Regions from separate parts of the Streptomyces sp. NPDC088746 genome, predicted to be linked through region 3. Evidence: riboswitches for the same ligand, from Rfam matches in the RefSeq annotation. Region 3 holds a riboswitch; each other region holds the start of a gene.

Region 1 (2,193 bases), on a different contig from region 3:
CCCCCATTTTTATTTTGGGGTGGGGTGTTTTTAAAACCCCCCCCTTTTTTTTTTTTTTAACCCCCTTATTCGGGGGGGGGGGGGGCCCCCGGGCCCCCCCGCCCCTCTCCTTCAGCCCGGGATGACACCCTCAGGCGGCGTGTCTCAGATGGAGACGCCGTGCGAGCGCAGGTAGGCGATCGGGTCGACGTCGGAGCCGTAGCTCGGGCCGGTCCGGACCTCGAAGTGGAGGTGCGGGCCGGTGGAGTTGCCGGTGGTCCCGGAGAGGCCGATCTGCTGTCCGCCGGTGACGGTCTGGCCGGCCGAGACCTCGAGCGAGGACAGGTGGGCGTACTGGGAGTACATGCCGTCGCTGTGCTGGATGACGACCTCGTTGCCGTACGAGCCGCTCCAGCCGGCGGAGACCACGGTGCCCGGACCGATGGACCGGACGCTGGTGCCGGAGGCCGCCTGGAAGTCGGAGCCGGTGTGGTAGCCGCTGGACCAGCTGGCGCCCGAGGCGCGGTACTGGGTGGTGACGTTGGCGTTCTCGACGGGGGTGACCCAGCCGGAGCCGGTGCTCTCCTGCGACGCGCCGGAGTCGGCGGTCTCGGCCGCCGGAGCGGAAGCCGCCTCGGCCGGCGCGGCCTTCTTCTCGGCCGGGGCGGCCTTCTTCGCCGCCGACGGGGCGGACTTGGAGGGCGCGGCCTCGGCGGAGCCGGAAGCCTTGGCGCCGAGGGTCAGCTTCATACCCGGGAGGATCAGGCTGGGGTTCTCGCCGACGACTTCGCGGTTGTCCTGGTACAGCTTCTGCCAGCCGCCCTTGATCTTCTGGTCGCCCGCGATCTTCGCCAGGTAGTCGCCGGAGACCACGGAGTAGGTCTTCGGGGCGCTCTTCGCCGACGCCGGGGCGCTGTGCGCGGCTGCGGACTTGGCGGCCGGCGCGGCCTGCTCGGCGGCGTGCGCGCCGGTGGCGCCGATCAGCGGGAGGGCGAGTACGGCGCCGCCGGTCCCTGCGGCAAGGACGCCTCGGGAGATCGGGCCGGTCCTCGTACGACGGTGCTTGCCTTTTGCGGGCATGGGGATGTCCTCTCCGGCGCCTGCGAGGTGAGCTGTCGGGTTCGGACTGGAGATGCCCGGCCGCGCGGTGCGCGTCTTGACCCCGAGCCGTACCGGATCCCTCCGGCCGGCGGCTTACCTGGTTCCCCCGCTCCTGCCACACGTGAGTCGGTGCGGATTCCGGGCGGCGGCAGGATTAGGCGTTCCGTCCGGATGGACCGTGACCGTAAGCGAGCCGGGACGTCGCGAACAAGCCGTGGATTCCGAACCGGAATCCACGCTTCAATTCCGGCGCGGAATTACCGTCACACTCCGTGGATTACGGATCTTGGCTTTCCGCACGGCGTCCGGAATACCCCCCGGCACCTTCGCCACACACCGTCACGGATATGATCCCGCTCACCTGCCTCACCCCATCTCCCGCACAAGCAGGGCATGTTCCGCTAAATACACCAATACGGACATGACGTGATCTCGTCCGCCCGGGGAGACCAGGACCACGGCCGCCGAGACGGTTGCCCGATGCAGCCATGTCGTATCGTCGCGGGCGTGCCCCCGTCGGCGAGCGGCGCCGACGCCCGACACCCCAGGAGCCCTTGTGACGCAGCTGCCAGAGGTCCCGCCGGTCGGCCCCGAGCCGACGGACGTCGACCTGACCGGTGTCCGCAACTTCCGCGACGTCGGCGGGCTTCCGACCGTCGACGGCGGCACCGTGCGGTACGGGCGCCTCTACCGCAGCGGCCATCTCGCCCACGCCACGAAGGCCGACGCCGCCTTCCTCGCCGGGCTCGGCCTGCACACGATCTTCGACTTCCGCAACGCGGCGGACCACAAGCTCGACGGTCTCGACGTGGAGCTGCCCGGCGTCCGGAATGTCAGCATTCCTCTCTCCGACCCGGCGGACGGCGCGGAGTTCTGGCGGCTGGTGCGCGACGGGAACATCCAGCAGCTGCGCTCGATCCTGGCCGACGGCAAGGGGACGGGGCGGATGATCGCCTCGTACCGCTCGATCATCAAGGACCGCACCGCCGAACACAGCCGTGTGCTGCACGCGCTGGCCGAGGACAGCGTGCCGGCCCTGATGCACTGCGCGGCGGGCAAGGACCGGGCCGGGCTGTCGATCGCGGTCTCCCTGCTCGCGGTCGGCGTCGAGAA
Region 2 (2,193 bases), on a different contig from region 3:
GCCCGGCGCGCGGCCAAGCAGCTCTCCAAGGAGCTCTTCCCCGCCACCGCACGGATGTCGCGCCCGCGCCAGGGCACCGAGGAGACGGTCCGGCGGATCGACGCCGCCGCCGTACGCGCCTTCTACGACGCCCATGTCCGCCCGTCCACGGCGACGGCGGTCGTCGTCGGCGACCTCACCGACGTGGACCTCGACGCGCTGCTCTCCGACACCGTCGGTGACTGGTCGGGCAATGCGGGCCAGGCCCGGCCCGTGCCCCCGATCACCGCGGACGACACCGGCCGTGTGGTCATCGTGGACCGTCCGGGAGCCGTGCAGACGCAGCTGCTGATCGGCCGGATCGGCGCGGACCGGCACGACAGCGTGTGGCCCGCCCAGGTCCTCGGCACCTACTGCCTGGGAGGCACTCTGACCTCGCGCCTGGACCGCGTGCTGCGTGAGGAGAAGGGCTACACCTACGGCGTCCGGGCCTTCGGACAGGTGCTGCGCTCGACGGCGCCCGGCTCCTCGTCCGGGGCGGCGGGTGCCGCGATGCTCGCCATCAGCGGCTCGGTGGACACCGAGTCCACCGGTCCCGCGCTGGACGACCTCTGGAAGGTCCTGCGCACCCTCGCGGCCGAGGGACTCACCGACGCCGAGCGGGAGACCGCCGTGCAGAACCTCGTGGGCGTCGCCCCGCTCAAGTACGAGACGGCGGCGTCCGTCGCGGGCACCCTGGCCGACCAGGTGGAGCAGCACCTCCCGGACGACTACCAGGCGAAGCTGTACGCACGCCTGGCCGACACCGGCACGGTCGAGGCGACCGCCGCCGTGGTCAACGCGTTCCCGGTCGACCGGCTGGTCACCGTCCTGGTCGGGGACGCCGCTCGGATCAAGGAGCCCGTGGAGGCGCTCGGTATCGGTGAGGTGTCGGTCGTCAGCGGCTGACGGAACCGGACATGACGGGCCCCGGCGGCTGTACTCCCGCCGGGGTTCTGTCATTTGTCCGTATTGCAGGGAAAGTCGTATTTCGTCCTGTGGGATGTGCGACAAAAGGCCCTTTCCGTTTGGCGGGGGAAAGTCTCCCGATCTAGCGTCGGCGCGGCTGTCCGCCGGACGATTGCCGCGCCCGCGGCGCCGGACAGCCATCGCCGAGTCCCCGTCAGGCGCGAGCCTGGGGAGCCGGGGACCCATGAAGTCCCTGGGGTGAATCGGATCCCTGTACCTCGTCGGAGGCTCAGGGGCCCGTAGGAGACCTTCCTGCTCCGAACCCGTCAGCTAACCCGGTAGGCGAGAAGGAAGGAAAGGACCAGCCCCTCCATGGCGTTCATCCGTGCCACCGGGAAGCACCGTGCCCCGAGCCGCCTGACGCGCAAGAGCGCCAAGGTCGCCGGCGTCGCCGCCCTGGCCACCACCGGCGTACTCGGTGCCACGGCCTCCCCGGCCCTCGCCGCGGACTCCGAGGTCACCGCGGGCAGCACCGGCCTGACCCAGACGGTCGCCCTCGACACCACTCTCGCGGCCCAGATCGAGGCTCAGGCGAAGGCCCAGAAGCACCAGGCCGACGTCGCCGCGAAGGCCGCGGCCGAAGCGAAGGCCAAGGCGAAGGCGAAGGCCGAGGCCGAGCGCAAGGCGGAAGCCCGCGCCAAGGAGGCCCGCGAGGAGAAGGCACGCGCCGCCCGCGCCGCCGAGCGCGCCCGGCTCAACGCCTTCCACCTCCCCGTCGCCGGTTCCCACGTCACCACCGGCTACAAGTCCGGTGGCGCGCTCTGGTCCTCCGGCTCCCACTCCGGCGTGGACTTCCAGGCCGCGTCCGGCACCTCGGTCGTCGCGGTCGGCGCCGGTACGGTCGTCGAGGCCGGCTGGGGCGGCGCCTACGGCAACAACATCGTGCTCAGGATGAAGGACGGCACGTACACCCAGTACGGCCACCTCTCCTCGATCGGCGTCTCCGTCGGCCAGAGCGTCGGCTCCGGCGAGCAGATCGGCCTCTCCGGCTCGACCGGCAACTCCACCGGGCCGCACCTGCACTTCGAGGCCCGTACCACCCCCGAGTACGGCTCGGACATGGACCCCGTCGCCTACCTCCGCGCCCACGGCGTCCAGGTCTGACCCCGCGCCGCCACCGCGATCTCTGACGAAGGCCCCGGCATCCGCCGGGGCCTTCGCCGTGCCCCGGGGCCGACGCGTGCCGAAGCCCCCGCGGAAGTGCTC
Region 3 (2,193 bases):
CGGCTACTACGGCGGCCTGCAGCTCTCGGAGGACACCTGGTCGGCCTACGGTGGCACGGCGTACGCGCCGCGCGCCGACCTCGCCAGCCGCTCGCAGCAGATTGCGGTCGCGGAGAAGATCCTGGACGACAAGGGGCCGCAGGCGTGGGCCAGCTGCTCGGTGATCTCCGGGCTCTCCCTGGACGCGGGCCTGCCCGGCGTCGACCCGGGCAGCGAGGAGTCCGCCGAGCCCTCCGCCGAGCCCTCCGCCGAGCCCTCGGATTCGGCGACGCCGTCCGGGACGCCTTCCTCCGACGCGACCGACCCTGCGGACAGTTCGGACGAGGCCGCCGGCTCGGACGACTCCGACGCGACGGGCGAGGCGGGCCAGGGCGCGTCCGACGGTAAGACGGACGAGGGCGACGACGCCGGCTCGACGCCGTCCGCCACTCCGTCCCCCGAGGCCTCCGGGACGTCCGGCGCCCCGAAGGGCGACACGGCGACGGACGACACGGCGAACGGCGGCAAGCACCGCGGGACGCCGGCCCCCGAGGCGAGCGCCCGGCCGGGCCAGGACGACGGGCGCGAGTCCGGCCGCCACGCCTCGCGCGGTGAGTCCGGCGCGCGTCAGGGCGCGGAGGGGACGTACACCGTCCGCGAGGGCGACAACCTCTGGGCGATCGCCGACGCGCAGGAGCTTCCCGGCGGCTGGACCGCGCTCTACGCGGCCAACAAGGACGAGCTGGGCTCCGACCCGGACCTGATCCTTCCCGGCCAGACCCTGGACCTCGGGGCGGACGCGCGGGGTAGCCGGGCGGAGACCGCCGCCAACTGATCAAAAACGTGAAAACACCCCGAAAGCGGGGGCAGTTCAGAGGCCTATGTCCACTTATGCGTAAGTGAGACATGGGTCTCTTTGCGTCAACTGGTGCGCCCGGTCCGTCCGCTCCGTCCATATTGGCTCCGACCTGCGAAAACGATCCTCCGCATCCAGCCGTTACGGGCTGATTGGCCGTTATGTCCATCTTTGAATGTGGGGGTTGCGTGTGTTTACGGTCGGAGCCGCTCGCACCGCGGGCACCTTCGACCGTCACGCCGAATCCTGCCGTCGGCCGAAGGGAACCGACGCGTAAAGCGCCGTAGGCAGGAGCGGGGGACCCAGGTAAGCGCCGGACCCGGCCGTCGGAAGACGGGCGGAGACACGGCTAGGGGTGAAGTCGTCCGAGAGTGAGGGCGACCGGGCAACTCACAGGCCCGAACCCGACAGCTCACCTCGTAGGCGTCGGTGAGGAGAACCATGCTGCTTTCCAGCAAGGGCAAGCACCGCCGCCCGTCCAAGGCCGTCCGTGTCGCGACCCTGGCCGGTGTCACCGGTGCCGCGGTCGTCGTACCGCTGATGGGCGCGACCGGCGCCTCCGCCGCCTCCGTCGAGACCTGGGACGCTGTCGCCCAGTGCGAGTCGGGTGGCAACTGGTCCATCAATACCGGCAACGGCTACTACGGCGGCCTGCAGTTCTCGCAGTCCAGCTGGGCGGCCGCCGGCGGCACCCAGTACGCCTCCCGCGCCGACCTGGCCACCAAGGACCAGCAGATAGCCGCCGCCGAGAAGCTCCTCGACCTTCAGGGCCCGGGCGCCTGGGCCTGCGCCGGCGCCGGCGGTCTGACGAACGACGGTGTGGACCCGGGTGTCGACACCGGCTCCGGCAAGAACGGCGACACGGCACCGCAGGCCGCGCCGGAGCGCAAGGCCGAGCAGCCCACCACGCGCAGCGAGAAGCGCGCGGCCCCCGAGAAGACCGTCACCACCCCCACCGGCGAGAAGGTCGAGAAGGGTGACGGCGAGTACAAGGTGAAGTCCGGCGACACCCTCAGCAAGATCGCCGACGCGAAGAAGGTCAAGGGCGGCTGGCAGAAGCTGTTCAAGCTGAACGACGACATCGTCGACAAGGCCGACCTGATCTTCCCGGGACAGCAGCTCCACCTGAAGTAGTCGGAACCCGGAACAGTCGGTAGTGACCCGGGGTCTTCCTCCTGCCCCGGAGCCCGGCCCGGCGCGCAGACCCCCCGCGCGCCGGGCCGGGGCCGTGTCCGGGCCCCCTGGCGGGGTGCGGACGGGGGCTCGCCGTAGGCGTGAGTGTTCAACTGTTGTGGTTACTCGTCAGTAGAATTCTGGAGCTTTGCCCGGAATGCAGGCCCTTGGGTCCTTTTTCGTCC
Region 4 (2,193 bases), on a different contig from region 3:
TGCGAAAGGGCGGGCGCGGTGTACCCCAGCCGCGCCGCTGCACGCGTGATCGATCCGGCCTCGGAAACCGCCACCAGCGCGGCCAGCCGTGTCGGGTCGTACATTAAGCGTTCCTTTTGGCAGACCCAGAAGATTGCAAGTACATGCTAAGGGCTGCGATCGGTCAGGGTGGACCCATGGACGCACAACTGCTTGCCTTCGTCGCCGTGGCCGCGGGAATGGTGGCCCTTCCCGGCGCCGACTTCACCGTGGTCGTACGCAACGCGCTCACATCCCGGCGGTCCGGGCTCGCCACCGCCATGGGGGTCGCCGGAGGGCTGGTGGTGCACACCGCGCTGGCCGCGGCCGGACTCGCCGCCGTGCTCGTGACGATGCCCGCCCTGTTCCGCACCGTTCAGCTGCTCGGCGGCGCGTACGTGCTCTACCTCGGGCTGAGCGGCCTGTACGCGATGCGCCGGCGGGCCACCGCCGGCACCGCTGCCGAGGAGGAGAGCGGGGGCAGGACGCAGTCGGGGGCCGGAAGGTCACTGCGCCAGGGCTTCCTCACCAACGCCCTCAATCCGAAGGCGCCCGTGCTCTTCCTCAGCCTGCTGCCCCAGTTCGTCCCCGAGGGGCAGCCACCGCTGCCCAGGACACTGCTGCTGGCCTCGGTGGTCGTCCTGCTCGCGCTCGTCTGGTTCCCGGCCGTCGCCCTGCTGGTGGACCGCATGGGCCGGTGGCTGCGCCGGCCGCGTGCCACCCGGGTGATCGAGGGGGGCAGCGGCACGGCGCTCACCGCGTTGGGACTCGTACTGGTGACGGGCCCCCTGCTGCACTGAACGGCGAAGGGAGGGACCTCAGCGGACCCTCCCGTACAGAACGTTGCCGGACCAGATCTTCTCCAGCCGGACCACGGCACCGGTCTTCGGCGAATGCCAGATCTTCCCGCTGCCGGCGTAGATGCCGACGTGGTACACGCTGCGGCCCGCGTGGAAGAAGACCAGGTCGCCGCGTTTCCGCTGCGACCTGGAGATATGGCGGGTCTTGTTGTACTGCTGCTGAGCCGTGCGGGGCAGTTTCTTGCCGGCCTTCTTGAACGAGTAGAGCGTGAGCCCTGAGCAGTCGAACCTGTGGGGGCCCGTGGCGCCCCATCTGTAGGGCGCGCCCTTCTTCGAGGCCGCGATCTTGAGTGCGGTCGCCGAGTGGGCGGCGGCCTCGGCGTCGTTCACGAGGCCAGGGGCCATCATGGTGGTGCCTACGGCGAATGTCAGAACCGAGGCCGTACCGACCCGGGCGAACAGAGACGGGACATGAACCTGCGCAGTCATGCGCAACCCTTCGTCAGCCGCCTGTGAAGGATGACCTGTCGGGTTCGGGCTGGCGAAGTTGCCCGGCCGCGCGAAGCGGCTTCACCCCGAGGGCCGTCCGGAACTTCGGTCGGCCCGTTGTGCTCGGGTCCTCCACTCCTGCCGATCCACTCCTGTCGACCAGGCATCCGGACGGCGGCAGGACTCGGCGTCCGCCCGGACCGCCCCGCCGCGGTGGCGGGGGCTTGTCGTCCCAGGGATCTTTACGCACACGCCGCCGGATTTCCTCGCTGAAGTGGCGATATGTGAGAGTCGTCACGACTGATCCGATCGGGTGGACGCGGCCGGCCCGGAGTCGGGGCGACCGCGCCGGACCAGGCGCGCACCAGCGGCGGAACAACGAATTCCGTTCAGTGTCCGCGCCTGTCGCGCAAGTTGGGCTGTCCCTCGGGCGGGGGACCTCCTACGCCGATCGAGCGAGGAAAACTCGTCAGGTCGCCGGGCGTGTCGAAAAGAGGCGCCGAAAGGCGGGTGCGGCAGCCGAGTCGGGCGCCGCGGCTCTCAACTCGACGACGCGGGAGGCACGGCGACCCGTCCGGCGCGACGCTCGCCGTCCAGCAGCCGCAGTGCCCTGGCGAGAGTGTCCGCGTGGATCTGTGACTCGCCCCGCTCGTGCATCAACACGAGTGCGTCGCGGAGGGCGGTGGCCCGGGACGCGAGGGCCTGAGCCGCCCGGAGCGCCCCGTACGTGTCGCTGCCGCGGGCGGGGTTGATGCGGCCGAGCTGGTCGAGCACCTCCAGGTAGCAGTCGATGTACTCGGCCTCGGCGCGGGTCAGGGCGGGCAGCGGCGGGAACTGGGGTGAGAGCATCGGGCGTTCACCTCGCGGGATGCGGCGGCTGGGACGG

What was found. A riboswitch is a leader RNA that binds a small molecule or an ion and turns the genes downstream of it on or off. The one in region 3 is predicted to bind cyclic di-AMP.
Region 1: another riboswitch for cyclic di-AMP. It lies ahead of ACIP63_RS22440 (peptidoglycan DD-metalloendopeptidase family protein); the one in region 3 lies ahead of ACIP63_RS30095 (transglycosylase family protein).
Region 2: another riboswitch for cyclic di-AMP. It lies ahead of ACIP63_RS25585 (M23 family metallopeptidase); the one in region 3 lies ahead of ACIP63_RS30095 (transglycosylase family protein).
Region 4: another riboswitch for cyclic di-AMP. It lies ahead of ACIP63_RS18120 (C40 family peptidase); the one in region 3 lies ahead of ACIP63_RS30095 (transglycosylase family protein).

What each region holds. Positions count from the first base shown of each region.
Region 1 covers NZ_JBIVLA010000005.1:24-2,216, forward strand. The annotation lists gene ACIP63_RS22440 (peptidoglycan DD-metalloendopeptidase family protein) at 145-1,059, opposite strand; cyclic di-AMP (ydaO/yuaA leader) riboswitch at 1,064-1,222, opposite strand; gene ACIP63_RS22445 (tyrosine-protein phosphatase) at 1,637-2,193, shown strand, end outside.
Region 2 covers NZ_JBIVLA010000006.1:104,187-106,379, forward strand. The annotation lists gene ACIP63_RS25580 (M16 family metallopeptidase) at 1-927, shown strand, start outside; cyclic di-AMP (ydaO/yuaA leader) riboswitch at 1,119-1,287, shown strand; gene ACIP63_RS25585 (M23 family metallopeptidase) at 1,300-2,091, shown strand.
Region 3 covers NZ_JBIVLA010000008.1:104,634-106,826, reverse strand. The annotation lists gene ACIP63_RS30100 (transglycosylase family protein) at 1-814, shown strand, start outside; cyclic di-AMP (ydaO/yuaA leader) riboswitch at 1,105-1,276, shown strand; gene ACIP63_RS30095 (transglycosylase family protein) at 1,277-1,969, shown strand.
Region 4 covers NZ_JBIVLA010000003.1:829,417-831,609, reverse strand. The annotation lists gene ACIP63_RS18130 (LysR family transcriptional regulator) at 1-104, opposite strand, end outside; gene ACIP63_RS18125 (LysE family translocator) at 177-818, shown strand; gene ACIP63_RS18120 (C40 family peptidase) at 837-1,307, opposite strand; cyclic di-AMP (ydaO/yuaA leader) riboswitch at 1,311-1,507, opposite strand; gene ACIP63_RS18115 (hypothetical protein) at 1,848-2,156, opposite strand; gene ACIP63_RS18110 (ATP-dependent Clp protease proteolytic subunit) at 2,164-2,193, opposite strand, start outside.